DNA from 3 places in the Pseudomonas acericola genome. Region 1 is predicted to be linked to each of the others. Evidence: riboswitches for the same ligand, from Rfam matches in the RefSeq annotation. Region 1 holds a riboswitch; each other region holds the start of a gene.

Evidence for each region. A riboswitch is a leader RNA that binds a small molecule or an ion and turns the genes downstream of it on or off. The one in region 1 is predicted to bind cobalamin.
Region 2: another riboswitch for cobalamin. It lies ahead of cobO (cob(I)yrinic acid a,c-diamide adenosyltransferase); the one in region 1 lies ahead of ACU688_RS04235 (ABC transporter substrate-binding protein).
Region 3: another riboswitch for cobalamin. It lies ahead of ACU688_RS24450 (CbtB domain-containing protein); the one in region 1 lies ahead of ACU688_RS04235 (ABC transporter substrate-binding protein).

What each region holds. Positions count from the first base shown of each region.
Region 1 is NZ_JBRFJB010000001.1:922,755-928,773, reverse strand. Features, by position in the region: gene ptrR (putrescine utilization regulator PtrR) at 1-220, opposite strand, end outside; gene ACU688_RS04240 (aldehyde dehydrogenase family protein) at 451-1,833, shown strand; cobalamin riboswitch at 1,957-2,150, shown strand; gene ACU688_RS04235 (ABC transporter substrate-binding protein) at 2,267-3,277, shown strand; gene ACU688_RS04230 (FecCD family ABC transporter permease) at 3,274-4,278, shown strand; gene ACU688_RS04225 (ABC transporter ATP-binding protein) at 4,275-5,039, shown strand; gene ACU688_RS04220 (GNAT family N-acetyltransferase) at 5,101-5,610, opposite strand; gene tspO (tryptophan-rich sensory protein TspO) at 5,610-6,019, opposite strand, start outside.
Region 2 is NZ_JBRFJB010000001.1:655,538-661,556, reverse strand. Features, by position in the region: gene cobD (threonine-phosphate decarboxylase CobD) at 1-816, opposite strand, end outside; gene cbiB (adenosylcobinamide-phosphate synthase CbiB) at 809-1,717, opposite strand; gene bluB (5,6-dimethylbenzimidazole synthase) at 1,714-2,364, opposite strand; gene ACU688_RS03040 (cobyrinic acid a,c-diamide synthase CobB) at 2,361-3,797, opposite strand; gene cobO (cob(I)yrinic acid a,c-diamide adenosyltransferase) at 3,794-4,405, opposite strand; cobalamin riboswitch at 4,485-4,733, opposite strand; gene ACU688_RS03030 (PQQ-dependent sugar dehydrogenase) at 4,833-6,019, shown strand, end outside.
Region 3 is NZ_JBRFJB010000009.1:8,274-14,292, reverse strand. Features, by position in the region: gene ACU688_RS24475 (acyltransferase family protein) at 1-1,012, shown strand, start outside; gene nfuA (Fe-S biogenesis protein NfuA) at 1,072-1,656, shown strand; gene cobM (precorrin-4 C(11)-methyltransferase) at 1,877-2,623, opposite strand; gene ACU688_RS24460 (cobalamin biosynthesis protein) at 2,694-3,086, opposite strand; gene ACU688_RS24455 (CbtA family protein) at 3,083-3,787, opposite strand; gene ACU688_RS24450 (CbtB domain-containing protein) at 3,799-3,987, opposite strand; cobalamin riboswitch at 4,085-4,287, opposite strand; cobalamin riboswitch at 5,057-5,256, shown strand; gene cobW (cobalamin biosynthesis protein CobW) at 5,350-6,019, shown strand, end outside.

The DNA of each region.
Region 1 (6,019 bases):
GGTCGAGGATGCGCCGCGCATAGCCGAGGAAGTTCCAGCCCGCCGGCGACAGACGCAGGCGGCTCTTCTCGCGGATAAACAACTCCACGCCCAGGTCCTGCTCCAGTTGCTTGATGCGGGTAGTCAGGTTCGACGGCACCCGATGAATCAACTGCGCGGCGGCGCTTATGCTGCCTTGCTCGGCAACGGCCTTGAAGATTTCCAGCTGCACCAGGTCCAAGTCATTCTCCATGATCGTTCCCACGCTCTGCGTGGGAATGCAGCCCGGGGCGCTCTGCGTCCCACAGCGTGACGCGGAGCGTCACAGGAGGCGTTTCCACGCGGAGCGTGGGAACGATCGCATAGTCATCATTCTCTTTTTGAGAATGTATTGCTTAATATTATTCAGTTTCCAGAAAAGATCTAGCCCCGTAGGCTGAACCCCACTTACTCATTCAGCAGGACGGCGCCATGAACGCGACCACCCACGCCCTCTCGATCAACCCGGCCAACGGCGAAACAGTCGGCAGCTACCCGTACGAGTCCGAAGCGCAACTGGACGCCGCCCTCGACCGTGCCACCGCCGCCTTCCGCACCTGGCGCCGCCAGCCGGTCAGCCAGCGCGCCGAGCTGTTGCTGGCCCTGGCCGCCGCTCTGCGTGAACAAGCCGAAGACATGGCGCAGATGATCACCCTGGAAATGGGCAAACCCATCGCCCAAGCCCGTGCCGAAATCGAAAAATGCGCCCAGCTCAGCGAATGGTACGCGGCCCAAGGCCCGGCCATGCTCGCACCGGAACCGACCCTGGTGGACAACGGCAGCGCCCAGATCGAATACCGCCCGTTGGGCCCGATCCTCGCCGTGATGCCGTGGAACTTCCCGGTCTGGCAAGTGCTGCGCGGCGCCGTGCCGACGATGCTCGCCGGCAACACCTACGTGCTCAAACACGCACCGAACGTGATGGGCAGCGCCTACCTTATCCAGCAGGCGTTCAAAAAGGCCGGCTTCACTGACGGCCTGTTCGAAGTGCTCAACGTGACCCCGGACGGCGTATCCAAAGCCATTGCCGACCCACGCATCGCCGCCGTCACCCTCACCGGCAGTGTGCGCGCCGGTATCGCCATCGGCTCCCAGGCCGGCGCGGCGCTGAAAAAATGCGTGCTGGAACTGGGCGGCTCCGACCCGTTCATCGTGCTCAACGACGCCGACCTCGACGCCGCTGTACAAGCCGCGTTGATCGGCCGCTTCCAAAACAGCGGCCAAGTCTGCGCCGCCGCCAAGCGCCTGATTATCGAGGACGGAGTGGTGGACGCGTTCACCACCAAGTTCTTGGAAGCCAGCCGTGCCTTGGTCATGGGCGACCCGACGTCGACCGCTACCTACATCGGCCCGATGGCCCGCTTCGACCTGCGCGACGAGCTGCACGGCCAGGTCCAGGCCACCCTGGAAGAAGGCGCGACCCTGCTGCTGGGCGGCAACAAAGTCGCAGGCGCAGGCAACTACTATGAGCCCACCGTACTGGCCAACGTCACCGACCAGATGACCTCGTTCAAACAGGAACTGTTCGGCCCCGTCGCCTCGATCATCACCGCCCGCGACGCCGACCACGCCGTGGAACTGGCGAATGACAGCGAGTTCGGCCTGACCGCAAGCATCTTCACCACCGATGCGGCGAAAGCCCGCGATATCGCCAACAGGCTGGAAACCGGTGGGATCTTCGTCAATTCGTTCAGCGTCTCTGATCCACGGGTCGCGTTTGGCGGGATCAAGAAGAGTGGCTTTGGCCGCGAGCTGTCGCACTTCGGCGTGCGCGAGTTCTGCAATGCGCAGACCGTGTGGCTGGATCGCAAATAACCCAGGCGACCTTGCTCAAATCTGGAAACTGGCTTGTGTGGGAGCTCCCACATAAGCCAGCTCCCACAGGCATCGCATTTGTTCTGTGATTTACCCATCGCAACTCCCCCTTCGCAGCCCGATCGACTACCATGGCGCGCCGGTTCCCGAAGGGGACTAACAGGGAATCCCAAGCGCGACCCATCGCGCCAATCGGAACTGCCCCCGCAACTGTAGGTGCCGAGCCTGCTCCCCACTGCCACTGGACACTGTCCGGGAAGGCCGGAGCGAGGCGACGACGCACAAGTCAGGAGACCTGCCGGCCCAGCGTTATCACCAACCGGCGGGGTGTCCGGGAAGGACATCCTTGCGCGGCCCGGCGGCCGTGTTCGTGGGTGTATTTCCACTACCGTACCTCCCCAGTCCACTGTACGGTCCCAACGGAGATTGCCCCATGCTGCCACGCGTTACCGCCCTGCTCACCGGCCTGGGTTTCTGTGCCCTGGCCCACGGCGCGCCGACCCACTACCCGCTGACGCTGGAAAACTGCGGCAGCACCCTCACCTTCCAACAAGCCCCCGCGCGCAGCGTGACCATCGGCCAGGCCGCCACCGAGATGCTCTACGCCTTGGGCGTGGGCGAGAAAGTAGTCGGCACGTCGCTGTGGTTCAACAATGTACTGCCGCAGTTCAAGACGCTGAACGACGGCATCGAGCGCCTGGCCAATAACGAGCCGAGCTTCGAAGCAGTGATCGCCAAGCGCCCGCAACTGGTGGCCGCCGAACTGGAATGGGTGGTCGGTGCGCAAGGCGTGGTGGGCACCCGCGAGCAATTCCATGAGCTGAAAATCCCCACCTACCTGCTGCCTTCCGACTGCGAAGGCAAAGACAACCTGGTGGGCGCCGACGGTACGCGGCTGGAGCCGTTCCGTATCGACACTATTTATAAAAGCATCAGCCAGTTGGCGGCGATTTTCGACGTACAGGATCGCGGCCAACAGCTGAACGACGAGCTGAAGACACGCCTGGCCAAGTCCGTTGCCACCGTGCAGAGCAAAGGCCTCAAGCAGGCCAGCGCGCTGGTGTGGTTCTCCAGCGCCGAGATGGCCAGCGACCCCTACGTGGCCGGCCACAAGGGCATCCCCGAATTCATGCTGCAAACCCTCGGTTTGCACAACGTGGTGCAGTCCGACGAAGAATGGCCCGCCGTCGGCTGGGAAACCATCGCCAAGGCCAACCCGACCTTCCTCGTCATCGCCCGCATGGACCGCCGCCGCTACCCCGCCGACGACCATGAAAAGAAACTCGCCTTCCTGCGCAGCGACCCGGTCACGCGCAATATGGACGCGGTGAAAAACAACCGGATCATCATCCTCGACGCCCTGGCGTTGCAGGCCAGCATCCGCATGTTCGATGGCCTTGAACAACTGGCCACGGCCATCGACGGCTACGACTTGCCGCAATGATCCGTCCTCTGATCGCCCTGGCCCTGCTGTTGCTCGCCGTGCTCGCCGGCGTGGCCATCGGCGAAACCGCCATCTCGCCGCAGGTCGTGCTGCAGGTGCTGGCCAATAAACTGTGGGGCGCCGGCTACGTGCTGGACCCCATCGATGAAGGCGTGGTGTGGAACTACCGCCTGACCCGCGCCCTCGTCGCCGCCGCGTGCGGTGCCGGGCTGGCGACCTGCGGGGTGATCTTGCAGTCGCTGCTGCGCAACCCCTTGGCCGACCCGTACCTGCTGGGCATTAGCGCCGGCGCCTCGACCGGTGCGGTATTGGTCGCATTGATCGGCGTGGGCGGTGGCTTGATTTCGTTGTCGGCCGGCGCATTTGTCGGTGCCATGGCCGCGTTTGCCTTGGTGATTCTGCTCGCGCGGGCCAGCGGTTCGTCCAGCGGCACCGGGCAGATCATCCTCGCCGGCATTGCCGGTTCGCAGCTGTTCAACGCGCTGACTGCGTTCCTTATCACCAAATCCGCCAGCTCCGAACAGGCGCGCGGCATCATGTTCTGGTTGCTGGGCAACCTCAGCGGCGTGCGCTGGCCGTCGGTATGGCTGGCGGTGCCGGTGGCGCTCGTGGGTTTGGCGGTGTGCCTGTGGCACCGTCGTGCGCTGGATGCGTTCACCTTTGGCAGCGACTCGGCGGCGTCCCTCGGCATCCCGGTGCGGCGCGTGCAGTTTGTGCTGGTGGGCTGCGCGGCGCTGGTGACGGCGGTGATGGTGTCGATTGTCGGCTCCATCGGCTTTGTCGGGCTGGTGATTCCCCACGCCGTGCGCCTGTTGCTGGGCACCGGGCATTCGCGCTTGCTGCCGGCCAGTGCGCTGGGCGGTGCGCTGTTTTTGATCGCGGCGGATGTGCTGTCGCGCAGCTTGATCAAGGGCCAGGTGATTCCGGTCGGTGTGGTCACCGCGTTGGTCGGTGCGCCGGTGTTTGCGCTGATTTTGATCGGGCGGAGGAACGCACGATGAGCGTGCTCAGCTGCAATGGCTTGGGCTTCAAGGTGCGTGACGCCGAGTTGCTGCGCGATATTCATCTGGACGTCGCGCAGGGGGAAACCCTCGGCATTGTCGGGCCGAATGGCTCCGGTAAATCCACCTTGCTCAAGCTGCTGGCCGGGTTGCGTGCACCGGCGTCTGGTGAAGTGTGGTTGGGCGACCAGCGCCTGGGGCAGTTATCCCGCCGTGTGATTGCGCAGCAACTGGCGGTGGTGGAGCAACAAGCCGACACCGACGACACCATCCGCGTATTCGACGCCGTGGCCTTGGGCCGCACGCCCTGGCTGTCGGCGCTGAGCCCGTGGTCCGTCGACGACGACAGCATCGTGCGCCAGGCCCTGCACGACGTGGACGCCACCCACCTGAGCCAACGCGCGTGGCGCAGCCTTTCCGGCGGCGAACGCCAACGCGTCCACATCGCCCGCGCCTTGGCGCAGCGGCCGCAGATTCTGTTGCTGGATGAACCGACCAATCACCTGGATATCCAGCATCAGCTGGCGATCTTAAAAGGCGTGCAAGCGTTGCCGGTGACGACGTTGATTGCGCTGCATGACCTGAACCAGGCACTGACTTGCGATCGCTTGGCGGTGCTGGATCGCGGGCGGTTGGTGGCGCTGGGCAAGCCGCTGGACGTGCTGACGCCGCAGCGGTTGCAGGAGACGTTTGGGGTGCAGGCGCATTACCTGACGGACCCGTTTGATGGGGCGCAGATCTTGCGACTGCGCTCGAACTAGAGACTTCACACCGTCCGAATGTGGGAGCTGGCTTGCCTGCTCCCACATGATCATTTCCACATTAGATCTGCGGCGTTCGCTGCATATGGGTCGTCTGCCACACGGGGTCGTCTTCCACATCCACCACTTCAAACCCCTGCCGAAGCCAAAAATCAATCGCCCCCGGCAAAAACGGATGGGTATGCAGGTACATCACCTCCACCCCCTCCGCCTGCGCCATCACCTCCAGTGCGCTATACAACGCCGCCGCCAAGCCAAAGCGCCGAAACGCCGGCAACACAAACAAGCGCACCACTTCCACCGTCTTGCGGCCCAGGTAATCGAGCTGGGGGAAGCGGTTGTCATACGGCAGGTAGCCGATGGCCGCGACGATCTGACCGTCATGACAGGCAATCAGAAATCGCCCGTCCCCCTGAAGGTAGGTCGCCTCAAATTGCGCCAGATCATTCGGCACACCGGCATCGCTGAGCTTGGGAAACATCTCGGCGCGGGCCTGTTGTACAAAAGCCAGTGCCTGAGGAATATCACCAACAGTCACAGGCCGGATGATTAAAGGCGCGCTGTAACTCATCAGCGGTTATTGCGCAAAATCGAGAAATTCAACGCTGCCGCCACACACAGCCACGCCAGATACGGGAACAGGATCAACCCGGTGATCAAGTCCAGGCGCACCGCCAACACCACCATCGTCGCCACGGTCAGCCACAGCACCGCCAGAATCACCATCCCCGCGAGGATGCGATGGGCGCCGAAGAACACCGGCGTCCACAACGTGTTCAAGGCAATCTGCGCCGCCCACAGCGCCAGCACCACTTGGCTGTCCGGGATCAGGCTGAGGCGGTAACCGGCCCAGGCCAGCAGCAGGTAAATCAGCGTCCACGCCACCGGGAACAGCCAGTTGGGCGGGGTGAAGCTGGGTTTGACGAGGGATTCGTACCAGGCGCCGGGTTTGAACAGCATGCCGGTGCTGGCGGCGGCGG
Region 2 (6,019 bases), 270 kb from region 1:
CAAGGCGCAGCCACCCTGGGGTTGAAAACCGTGGCGATCAAGCATGCCAAACAAACGCTCGGCGGCGTCGGCGCAGCGCTTGCGCTGGCGCGTATGCCCGGCCACGTCGAGCAGGCACTCCTGGCCGAGCACGCGGGTCGGCCCACTGACCGCCCACGGCCCGACCTGTTCGGCGAGCAACTTGAGCAACTTGCGCTCGGCCAGCACAAACCCCAGGCGCACGCCGGCGAGGCCGAAGAATTTGCCGAACGAGCGCAGCACGATCAGCCCGACCTGGTGAGCCTGGCTGGCCAGGCTCAGGTGCGGGGTGATGTCCATGAAGGCTTCATCCACCACCAGCCAGCCACCGCGCTGCGCCAGGCGCGCGTGCCAATCCAGCAGGCGCTCCGGGGTCAGGCTGAGGCCGGTGGGGTTATTCGGGTTGACCACCACCAGCACGTCGAGGCCGTCGAGAAAGAAATCGACTTCCTGTTCCAGCACTTCACGCACCACGTAACCGGCGCGGCGCCAGGCTTCGGCGTGTTCGGCATAACAAGGCGACAGCACGCCGACCTTGCCCGCCCGGCGCAGGCGCGGCAGCAACTGGATCGCGGCCTGGGAACCGGGCACCGGCAACACATGGGCGGCGCCGTAGTACTCGCTGGCGGCGCGCTCAAGGCCGTCGTCGGTCTCGGGCAAGCGCGCCCAGGCACGCAGCGGGATCTCCGGGATCGGCCAGGGCCACGGCGCAAGGCCGCTGGACAGGTCGAGCCAGTCGGCCTCGGCAATCCCGTACTGAATCGCCGCCTTGCGCAGCCGGCCACCGTGTTCAAGCATAGAATTGCGCCCCCGCGCAGAGAATCAGCAGCCACAACCATACGCCGCGCTGCACCAGCTGCCAGCCTCGGTCGATGGAATCCGCATCCGCCGCCGAGCCTTCGCCCAGTTGCGGACGCTGATGGACTTCGCCGTGATAAATCGCCGCGCCGCCCAGCTCGACACCCAGGGCGCCCGCCCCTGCAGCCATCACCGGGCCAGCGTTGGGGCTGTCCCAGGTCGGGCCTTGGGTGCGCCAGCATTTCAGCGCCAGGCGGGTTTTGCCCAGCAGCGCGTAGGTCAGCGCCACCAGGCGCGCAGGAATATAGTTGAGCACGTCGTCGATCTTGGCCGCCGCCCAGCCGAAACGCTCGAAGCGTTCGTTGCGATAGCCCCACATGGCATCCAGGGTGTTGCTCAGGCGATAAAGCACCACGCCCGGCACGCCGGCCACCACAAACCAGAACAGCGCGGCGAACACTGCATCGCTGCCGTTCTCCAGCACCGATTCAGTGGCGGCGCGGGCGACTTCGGTGCGGTCCAGCTCGCTGGTCTGGCGGCTCACCAGGTAACTCACGCGCTGGCGCGCTTCGTCCAGGTCGTCGCTACGCAGGGCCTGGGCCACCGGGATTACGTGTTCGCCAAGGCTGCGCATGCCGAGGGCGCAGTACAGCGCCAGGATCTCCAGGACCCAGCCGATGTAAGGCGCCCACGACAACGCGGTGGCGAGCAAGGTCAGCGGCACCACGGCGATAAACCACGCGGTCACGCCATGGCTGCGCCAGCCACGGCCACCGGTGTTGAAACGTTGCTCGATGCGCCCGGCGAAATTGCCAAACGCCACCAGCGGATGCCAGCGCTTGGGCTCACCCACCAGCGCATCCAGCGCAACGGCGGCGACACACAGCAAGGCCACACTCATTGACTCACTCCCCACATATTTTCATACAACATGTCACTCAGCGGCCGGGGTTCGGTCCAGCCTTCGAGTTGCAACATCGGTGCCGGATAGAACTCGGCCACCGGCCCCAGGCACAGCACGGCCAAGGGTTTCGCGCCGGAGGGCAAGCCCAGCAGATCGGCCAGGGCCTGGGGCTCGAACAGCGAGACCCAGCCCATGCCCAGGCCTTCGACGCGGGCGGCCAGCCACAGGTTCTGGATCGCGCAGGACAACGAGGCCATGTCCATCTCCGGCAAGGTGCGGCGGCCGAAGATGTGGCGTTCGCGATCATCCATCAAGGCCGCCACCAGTACCTCGGCGCAGTCGTGAATGCCTTCGACCTTGAGCTTCATGAAGTCGTCGGAGCGTTCGCCCAAGGCTTCGGCGGTGCGGATCCGTTCTTCTTCCACCAGTTGCTGAATTTGCCCACGCAGTTGACGGTCGCTGATGCGGATGAAGCGCCAAGGTTGCATCAGGCCGACACTCGGCGCCTGGTGGGCGGCCTGGAGCAGGCGGTGGAGCAATTCGGGGGCCACGGTGCCGCCGGTGAAGTGGCGCATGTCGCGGCGTTCGGCGATGGCGCGGTAGACGGCGTCGCGGTCGGCTTGGGGGAAGGCGTTGTCGGTCATGGCCCTATCGCGGGCAAGCCCGCTCCCACATTTGGATCGGTGAACACTGTCGAGATGGGAGCTGGCTTGCCTCTCTCATTTGGATCGGTGGACGCGGTCGATGTGGGAGCTGGCTTGCCTGCGATGGCGGTCTCCCGCTCTGGCGCAAACAGTGCCGCCACCGCCGCCGGATTCGACGGAAAGTAAAAGTGCACGTAGGAAGCCGTCATCCGCCCCTGTCGGTAAACCGCCTCGGCCCCACGCCCGCCATTGGGGCTCACGCCACGGGCAATCGGCGTGCAGTCTGTGCTGGTCAGGGAGTGATGATAGGTATGCCCACGCAGCACGCCTTCCGGTAACTCGACATTTTGCAGGGCCAGCGCGGCCAGCTTCTTCTGCATCACGGCGTCGCCCGGCAGCAGGCCGAGCAACTCGGCACGCTGGCCGGCGACATCGGTGAGCGAGTCCAGCAGGTACAACATGCCGCCGCACTCGGCGAGCAACGGTTTGCCGGCGGCGTGATGGGCCCGGATCGCGTCGAGCATCGCGGTGTTTTCCGACAACGCCTGGTGATGCAATTCCGGGTAGCCGCCGGGCAGATAGAGACTGTCGGCGTCAGGCAATTCACGATCATGGATCGGCGAGAAGAAGTGCAACTCGGCGCCCATCGCCCGCAACAGGTCGAGGCTGGCGCCGTAGGTAAAGGCGAAGGCTTCGTCGCGGGCCACGGCGATGCGCACACCGTCGAGCAACGGCTCGGCGGCGATGACTGCGGGCGCGGCGAAGGTCACCGGCGGCGGCAAGGCGACTTCGCAACTGCTGCCCAAGGCTTGGGCGGCGGCGTCGAGGCGCACGTCGAGGTCGTTCAGTTCGCTGGCTTGCACCAGGCCCAGGTGACGGCTCGGTAATTCGATGCCCGTCTCACGGGACAAGGCGCCGTACCAGCGCAGGCCTTCGGTGAGGCTGCCTTCGAGCAGTTGCGCATGGCGCAGGGTGCCGACGCGGTTGGCCAGCACGCCGGCGAACGGCAGGTCCGGCTGATAGCGCGCCAAGCCCAGGGCCAACGCGCCAAACGTCTGGGCCATGGCGGTGCCGTCGATCACGCCGAGGACCGGCACGCCGAAGTGGCGCGCCAGGTCAGCGCTGGACGGGGTGCCGTCGAACAGGCCCATGACGCCTTCGATAAGGATCAGGTCGGCCTCGCCGGCGGCTTCCCACAACAGGCGGCGACTTTCCTGCTCGCCCACCATCCACATGTCCAATTGATACACCGGCGCACCGCTGGCGCGCTCGTGGATCATCGGGTCAAGAAAGTCCGGCCCGCATTTGAACACGCGCACCTTGCGCCCCAGGTTGCGGTGCAAACGAGCGAGCGCAGCGGTGACGGTGGTTTTGCCCTGGCCGGACGCCGGTGCGGCGATCAATACGGCCGGGCAATGACGGGGCTGATTCAAAGTTCGACGCCCTTCTGTGCCTTGATGCCGGCCTGGAATGCGTGCTTGAGCATGCCCATTTCGGTGACGGTGTCGCCCATTTCGATCAATTCAGGCTTGGCGCCACGGCCGGTGACCACCACGTGCTGCATCGGCGGGCGCGCTTGCAGGTCGCTGAGCACTTGGTCGAGGTCGAGGTAGCCGTGCTTGAGGGCGATGTTCAGTTCGTCGAGGACGACAAGGCCGATGGACGGGTCTTGCAGCAGTTCGCGGGAAACTTCCCACGCGGCTTCGGCAGCGGCGATGTCGCGCTGGCGGTCCTGGGTTTCCCAGGTAAAGCCTTCACCCATGACGTGGAAACGCACTTGCTCGGGGAAACGGCGGAAGAACAGCTCTTCGCCCGTGCTGTTACGCCCCTTGATGAACTGCACCACGCCGCACTGCATACCGTGGCCCATGGCCCGGGCCAGCATGCCGAATGCGGAGCTGCTTTTGCCTTTGCCGTTGCCGGTCAGCACCAGCAGCAGGCCGCACTCGTTGGGGGAATTGGCGATGCGCTCGTCGATCACGGCTTTTTTGCGCAGCATGCGCGCCAGGTGGCGTTCGTCGCGGTCGGGGGAATCGGTCATGGCAGCTCTCCGTTGGGGCTGGACAAAAACGGCGGGCAGGAAAAAGAAAAAACAGACAGCCAAGCATCGCCCACCGTGATGCTGTTGGATGTTTCAGGCCGGTCTCCGGGCTCATGAATGGCGCGCTCTTTTGAGAGGCAGGCCAACGCTGCGCCTTCCCATATCGCCGGGCGATACAGTGGCAAAAGCAGCGTCTTGACTCATTTACCGTTGCGGGGGCAGCGCCGGAATTGCGGCAGCACTGTGTACAAGTGCGCTCGCTCACCGGCTTCCCTGTTTCACTCGGTCGACCCGTGGGTCACAGAGCACCTGGAACAAGTCGCGAAGGGTAGAGGGTTGGGGGTGGAGCGTCAATTAAAGCCGGCTGCGCACTTGAACCATCGGACCGCCGCGCGCCTCTACCCTTACAGGTATCCAGGAGAAAACCATGCACAAGACCCGACTTGCCCTACTGATCATGTGCGCAGGCGCCCTCGTCGCCTGCGGAGAAAGTTCGACCCTGCAAGTGTCTGACGGCACCGGCCCCTCCCCCAAGCTCCCGGAGCCGAACAAGACCCTGATCCCCACGGTCAACATCGCGCCCGCCATCGGCTGGCCTGAGGGCGCGAAACCAACTGCCGCTGCGGGCACCCAGGTGGCGGCGTTTGCCGAGGGCCTGGACCACCCGCGCTGGCTGTACGTACTGCCCAATGGCGACGTGCTGGTGGCAGAAACCAATGCGCCGCCCAAGCCAGATGATTCATCGGGTATTCGTGGCTGGGTAATGGAAAAGGTTATGGGGCGAGCAGGTGCTGGCGTGCCTAGCCCGAACCGCATCACCCTGCTGCGCGATGACGACCACGACGGCATCGCCGAGACTCGCACGGTATTTCTGGCCAACCTCAACTCGCCGTTCGGCATGGCGCTGGTGGGCAATGACCTGTATGTGGCGGACTCGGACAAGCTGCTGCGCTTCCCTTACCAACCGGGTGAAACCACGATCAAGGAAGCCGGCACCAAGGTCGTCGACCTACCCGGTGGCAGTATCAACCACCATTGGACCAAAAACGTGGTGGCGAGCAAGGACGGCAGCAAGCTGTACGTGAGCGTTGGCTCCAACAGCAACGTCGGTGAAAACGGCCTGCAGGCAGAAGAAGGTCGGGCGGCGATCTGGGAAGTGGACCGCGCCAGCGGCCAGCACCGCATCTTCGCCTCAGGCCTGCGCAACCCCAACGGCATGGCCTGGGAACCACAGAGCGGCAAGCTGTGGACGGCGGTGAACGAACGCGATGAAATCGGCAGCGACCTGGTGCCGGACTACATCACCTCGGTGCAGGATGGCGCCTTCTATGGCTGGCCGTTCAGCTACTACGGGCAGCATGTGGATGTGCGGGTCAATCCGCAAAACCTCGACCTGGTGGCCAAGGCGATTGCGCCAGACTACGCCGTGGGCCCGCATACCGCTTCACTGGGACTGACGTTTGCCGAGGGCAGCAAATTGCCTGCGCCTTTCACCAGTGGCGCATTCATCGGCCAGCATGGCTCGTGGAACCGCAAGCCTCACAGTGGCTACAAGGTGATCTTCGTACCGTTCGAGGCTGGCCAGCCCAAGGGGCAGCCGGTGGATGTGCTGAC
Region 3 (6,019 bases), on a different contig from region 1:
GCAGGCGCTTCGGGCCTTGGCGGCATGGGTGGTGGTGGGGCATCACTTCACCCAGGTGTTTTTCAATTTTGAGGTAGATAATCCGCTGGCCTACCTGTTCGCCGACAAGGGCGGCATTGGGGTGGATGTGTTCTTTGTCATCAGCGGCTTGGTGATTTTCCTCGCGACCGCCGACAAAGCGCTGACCCCTTGGCGTTTCATGCTGATGCGTGTGGCCAGGATCGCTCCGGCGTATTGGTTCTATACCTTTGTCATGGCCTTGCTGTTGGTGGCGTTGCCATCGATGTTTGCAGAAACCCATCTTGTGCCGAGTCATCTGCTCTTGTCGCTGCTGTTTATCCCTGCGCAAAACCCTGGGGGCTTTGGCGTCTATCCGCTGGTGGACGTCGGGTGGACCCTGAACTTCGAGATGCTGTTTTATCTGCTGTTCGCCTTTGCCTTGCTGGTGCGTAGCTCTTATCGGTTGTGGGTGGTGGCGGCACTGCTGTATCTGGTGTGCTACGTGATCACTCCCGCCACCAACCTGGCCAGCGGGTTTTATCAGAATGACATCGTCATTGAATTCTTGATGGGCATCGTGATCGGCATGCTCTACCGCCGCGGATTCTGTCGGGCGAGGCCGTGGCTGCCGTTGCTGGGGGTCGTGGCAGCGTCAGCGGCGATTTATCACGGAGCGGATTTGCCACGTTCGTTGGAGTGGGGTGTGCCCAGCGCGATATTGGTCATCAGTTTCGTGACGCTGGAGCCTTGGTTCCGCGGTTCGCGTTTGTTGAAGCTGCTGGGGGATTGCTCCTACTCGGTGTATTTGCTCCACACCATGGTGCTGTGCGCTGGGCGATGGTTCGGCGAACGCCTGGGAATAGATCCCTATACGATGTTGCCGGTTTGCCTCTTGGTCACCGCATTTGGCGCTTATGGCAGCTACCAATGGCTCGAAAGGGCCACCTATCACAGGCTCAAACATTGGCTTGGCGTGGACGGCCCAGTCGTCCTTTCCCGACAAAAATACTAGGACTTTGTACCTGCGTAATATTTTGGCGTAAACTGCCGGCAAGCCTGTGAGGAGTTTCCATGACTGCCATAACCATTACCGACGCCGCCCACGATTACCTGGCTGACCTGCTGTCCAAGCAGAACACCCCGGGTATCGGTATCCGCGTCTTTATCACCCAGCCTGGCACCCAGTACGCCGAGACGTGCATTGCCTACTGCAAGCCTGGGGAAGAAAAACCTGAAGACACTGCGCTGGGGCTGAAAAGCTTCACCGCCTACATCGATGCCTTCAGCGAAGCCTTCCTTGATGACGCTGTGGTTGACTACGCCACCGATCGCATGGGCGGCCAGTTGACCATCAAGGCGCCCAACGCCAAGGTGCCCAACGTCAACGCCGACAGCCCGGTGAACGAGCGCATCAACTACTACCTGCAAACCGAGATCAACCCAGGCTTGGCCAGCCACGGCGGTCAGGTCAGCCTGATCGACGTCGTGGACGACGGCATCGCCGTGCTCAAGTTCGGCGGCGGCTGCCAGGGTTGCGGCCAAGCGGACGTGACCCTGCGCGAAGGCATCGAGCGCACCCTGTTGGAGCGTATTCCAGAGCTCAAGGGTGTCCGTGACGTGACTGACCACACGCAGAAAGAAAACGCCTACTACTGAGTAAGGCGTTCACTGCGAAGAAAAAAACGGCGCCCCGTGAGCGCCGTTTTTTTATGCTTGTTTTTCAGTGTCTTGCGCTATCTACCTAACAAAGCAGATCAACTGTGGGAGCTGGCTTGCCTGCGATAGCGGTACATCAGCAGACCCATGTACTGCCTGACACAACGCCATCGCGGGCAAGCCCGGCTCCCGCAGGGGGTTGCATTGATCTCTGGATTGCTCAGGGGCGGTAGAGGTGTGCGTGGCCGGCCCGGTACAGCGACGACTCGCTAAAGTTTTCACTGGCCAACACCCGGCCCACCACGATCAACGCCGTACGCCGAAACCCCTTGGCTGCAACCTTCTCGGCAATATCACTCAGCGTGCCAACCGCCCAGTCCTGGTCCGGCCACGTCGCCCGATGCACCACCGCAATCGGGCAGTCCGCGCCATAGTGCGGCAGCAGTTCAGCGACGATTTTCTCCAGATGATTGACCCCCAAGTGAATCGCCATGGTCGTGCCGTGGCGGGCCAGGCTGTCGAAATCCTCACCGGCTGGCATGCTGGTTTTATCGGCATAGCGGGTGAGGATCACGCTCTGGGCGATATCCGGCAGGGTCAACTCTGCCTCCAGCAGCGCCGCGCAGGCGGCGACCGCCGTCACGCCAGGGATGATCTGAAACGGGATGCCCAGCTGGCGCAAATGGCGGATCTGCTCGCCAATCGCCCCGTACAGGCTCGGATCACCGGAATGCACGCGCGCCACATCCTGGCCGTTTGCATGGGCCGCCTTGATCAAATCGATGATCTGTTCCAGGTGCAGTTCGGCGCTGTTGACCAGGGTTTCTGCCTGATGGCCTTCCAGTACCGCCGCAGGCACCAGCGAGCCGGCATAGATAATCACCGGGCAACTGCGGATCAGCCGCTGGCCTTTGACGGTGATCAATTCCGGGTCGCCGGGGCCGGCGCCGATGAAGTAGACGGTCATGGAGAATTCCTGTTGAAAAACGGGCGAGCATGAAGATTGCTCATGATCGAGAAGGCCGATTATCGGGTTTTTAGTCGGCGCACGCCAAGGCAAAGGTGGCCTGGGCGGTTTTTTTACGGGTGATCAGTAGGCGGGCAGGGCTGCCGGCGAGGTGTTCCGCCACGGCCAGCGCAGCGCTTTCGGCAATCCCGTAACAGCCGGTATGGGCGAAGGCGATCGCGGATTTGTGGCTCAGGCGGTCGGCATACGCCGCCAACTGCATAGCGTTGAAGCAATGGAGTGGCAGATTCAACTGCGCGGCCAGGGCCAGCAATCCGGGTTCATCGCTTTTGCGGTCGATACTCGCCAACGCGGTGATGCGGTGACGCTCGATACCGCCCTCGGCGAGGGCGGATTCAAGCAGGCCCAGCAGGGTGTGAACCTCACAACCCCGCTGGCAACCCAGGCCGACCACCAGGGTCATGCCGAGTATTGATCGTCACGGTTGCGGCGGAACAACCAGGCGCTGATCAGGCCCAACGCCAGCCAGAAGACGACGTTGGTCAGCTGCGAAGCGATCTTGAACTGTGCTTCAAGGGCTTCGGGTGCGAGCATCGAATGCACTTCCGGTTGCGGTGCGCCAATTACATGGGGCACTACCAGGATCGCTGCGCCCAGCGCTTTAAGCAGCCAGTTGCGCCCGAATACAATCAGCGCGATACCGGCCGCGGTGGACGCTGCGGTACCGATCCACCAGGTCTGGCGCAGTGCGAGGTCGGCGGCAGCCGTGCCTGGCAACTCAGGTGGCAGGCCCAGGGTGGGTGCCAGCACAAAGGTTGCGTAACCGGCCAAACCCCACAGCAGCCCTTGGGCGGTGCGAGTCGGTGCACGCAGGGTGTACAGGCCGGCCAGCATCAGTGCAAAACCGACGGCCACCACCAGGTTGCCACCGGTGGTGGACAGCACGCGCTGCCAGCCGTCTTCCGGCTCCCAGGCTTCGGCGTCATGGGTGTGGGCGGCGGCACCAGCGGCGTGCTCATGCACCACTTCGGTGGCGGCCGGGGCTTTTTCAAAGGTTTCCGCCTGCAAAATCAGCGGGGCGACCCAGAAGCTTTGCAGCAGGGTCAGCAGCAGGGCGGCCAGCAAGCCGGTGAAACCTGCGGTTTGCGCAATACGCTTGATCATGTCGGCAGGTCTCAGTGGCACGGGAACGCGGCGCTGTGGCGGGTATCATGGGCGGCGTTGTGCACGGCCTCGATATGGGAGAAACCGGCGAAATACACCAGGCACGCGCCGAGGATCGACGCACCGATGGCGGCGGTCAGGCGTTGGCTCAAGGTAGAGGTGCTGCTGGCGGAGTGCGAGGTGCTGCTGATGATCGACATGGCGCGTCCCTTTCAGGTGTCAGGGTGAAGCGAGCGCATGAAAACCCCGCGAGCCAGGCACGCAGGGTTCTGAACAGCGCCCGCCCACCGCGGGTTTGTTATCTGATTTTTTCGGGCCGGTCTCCGGGCTTGCGAGGGGCTCAATGCCTGAAAACGTCGCCTTCCCATGCTGTCTGGCACAGTGGATATGACGTTTCGCTCGCTTACCGTTGCGGGGGCAGCACCGGACTGGTCATATCGCTATGACGCACCGGTTTCCCGTTTCACCCTTTGCAGGGCACCCGAAACAAGATGTGTAGGAGAGCATGGGGGTGGGAGGGGAGTCAATTGGGATGTGGGTTTTGGCGGTTTTTGGTGGTTTTTGGTGGTGGTGGTGGTGGTGGTGGTGGTGTACATATCCGTTATTTAGGTTGCGGCCACTTAGGGTTCCGCCCTTACGGCGGGTCACTTTGGAAAAGCCCCAAAGTAACCAAAGGGCTCTTGCCCCAACACTCGGCACCTCGCCTAGGCTCGGTGTGCCCGAACGAAGGCTTGAATCCGTGGGCCGCCGTCATGGGCCATCCCTGGCCCAGGACGGCTAACCCGGCGTCCTGCCGGGTTGCCCACGGATTCAAGCCTGCGTTCGGCCAGCGTGTTTGACGGGGCAAGTGAGATCAAAAGCAAGAGCGCGGCGGCCTTAGAGCCGACCGGTATTTGTCCTGTCGATCTCGGTTAAAAATGTGGGAGCTGGCTTGCCTGCGATGCAGACACCTCGGTACATCAGGCAAACCGAGTTGATGCCATCGCAGGCAAGCCAGCTCCCACAGGGAAACGCGCACGCTTCAACGATCAGGTCGGCTACTAGGCCGCCTCGCTGTGTTTTTGATCTTGGGCACACCGAGCCTAGGCGAGGTGCCGAGTGTTGGGGCAAGAGCCCTTTTGGTTACTTTTGGGGCTCTTTTCCAAAAGTGACCCGCCGTAAGGGCGGAACCCTAAGTGGCCGTTACCGCAGCAACGGATATGTACACAAACCAAACCAAACCAAACCAAACCAGACCCAGCCCATCATTGACCATCCCCCAAGCACTGCGTAGCCTTGCACCCTCGAGGTTCTTCAGCCCAGGCCGAAGCTAAGAAGGGAACGCGGTCCAAGCCGCGGCTGCCCCCGCAACTGTAAAGGGTTCATCTGACTGCCACGCCACTGCCAAACCGGCGGGAAGGCGCAATCAGCGCCGGTCGCAAGACCTGCAAGCCCCAAGCCAGGAGACCTGCCTCGCAACCGATTTTTCAATTCAACCGGGCGGGGTGATCCGGTGACGAAAACCGCTGCTGCGCGCCGTCGCAGGGCCTATCGTCCCGTATGCCCGCCCCCAAGGGCATCCGATGAAAACACTGGCCAAACTCCCCGTCACCATCGTTACCGGCTTTCTCGGCTCGGGCAAAACCACCTTGCTGCGCCATATGCTCGACAACGCTCAGGGCCGCCGTATTGCGGTGATCGTAAACGAGTTCGGCGAGTTGGGCATTGACGGTGAAATCCTCAAGCAGTGCTCCATCGGTTGTACCGAGGAAGAAGCCAACGGCCGCGTGTATGAGCTGGCCAACGGCTGCCTGTGCTGCACCGTGCAGGAAGAATTCTTCCCGGTGATGCGCGAATTGGTCGCCCGTCGTGGCGACCTCGACCACATCCTCATCGAAACCTCCGGCCTGGCCCTGCCAAAGCCGCTGGTACAAGCCTTCCAGTGGCCGGAAATCCGAAGCGCCTGCACCGTTGACGCAGTGATCACCGTGGTCGACAGCCCGGCCGTGGCCGCCGGCACTTTCGCCGCGTTCCCGGATCAAGTGGATGCCCAGCGCAAACTCGACCCGAACCTGGACCACGAATCGCCACTGCACGAGCTGTTCGCCGACCAACTGGCCAGCGCCGACCTGGTGATCCTCAACAAATCCGACCTGATCAGCGCCGAAGACCTGGCCCGCGTGCGCCTGGAAGTGGCCGAAGAACTGCCGCCAGCGGTCAAGATCATCGAAGCCAGCAGCGGTCGCCTGCCGT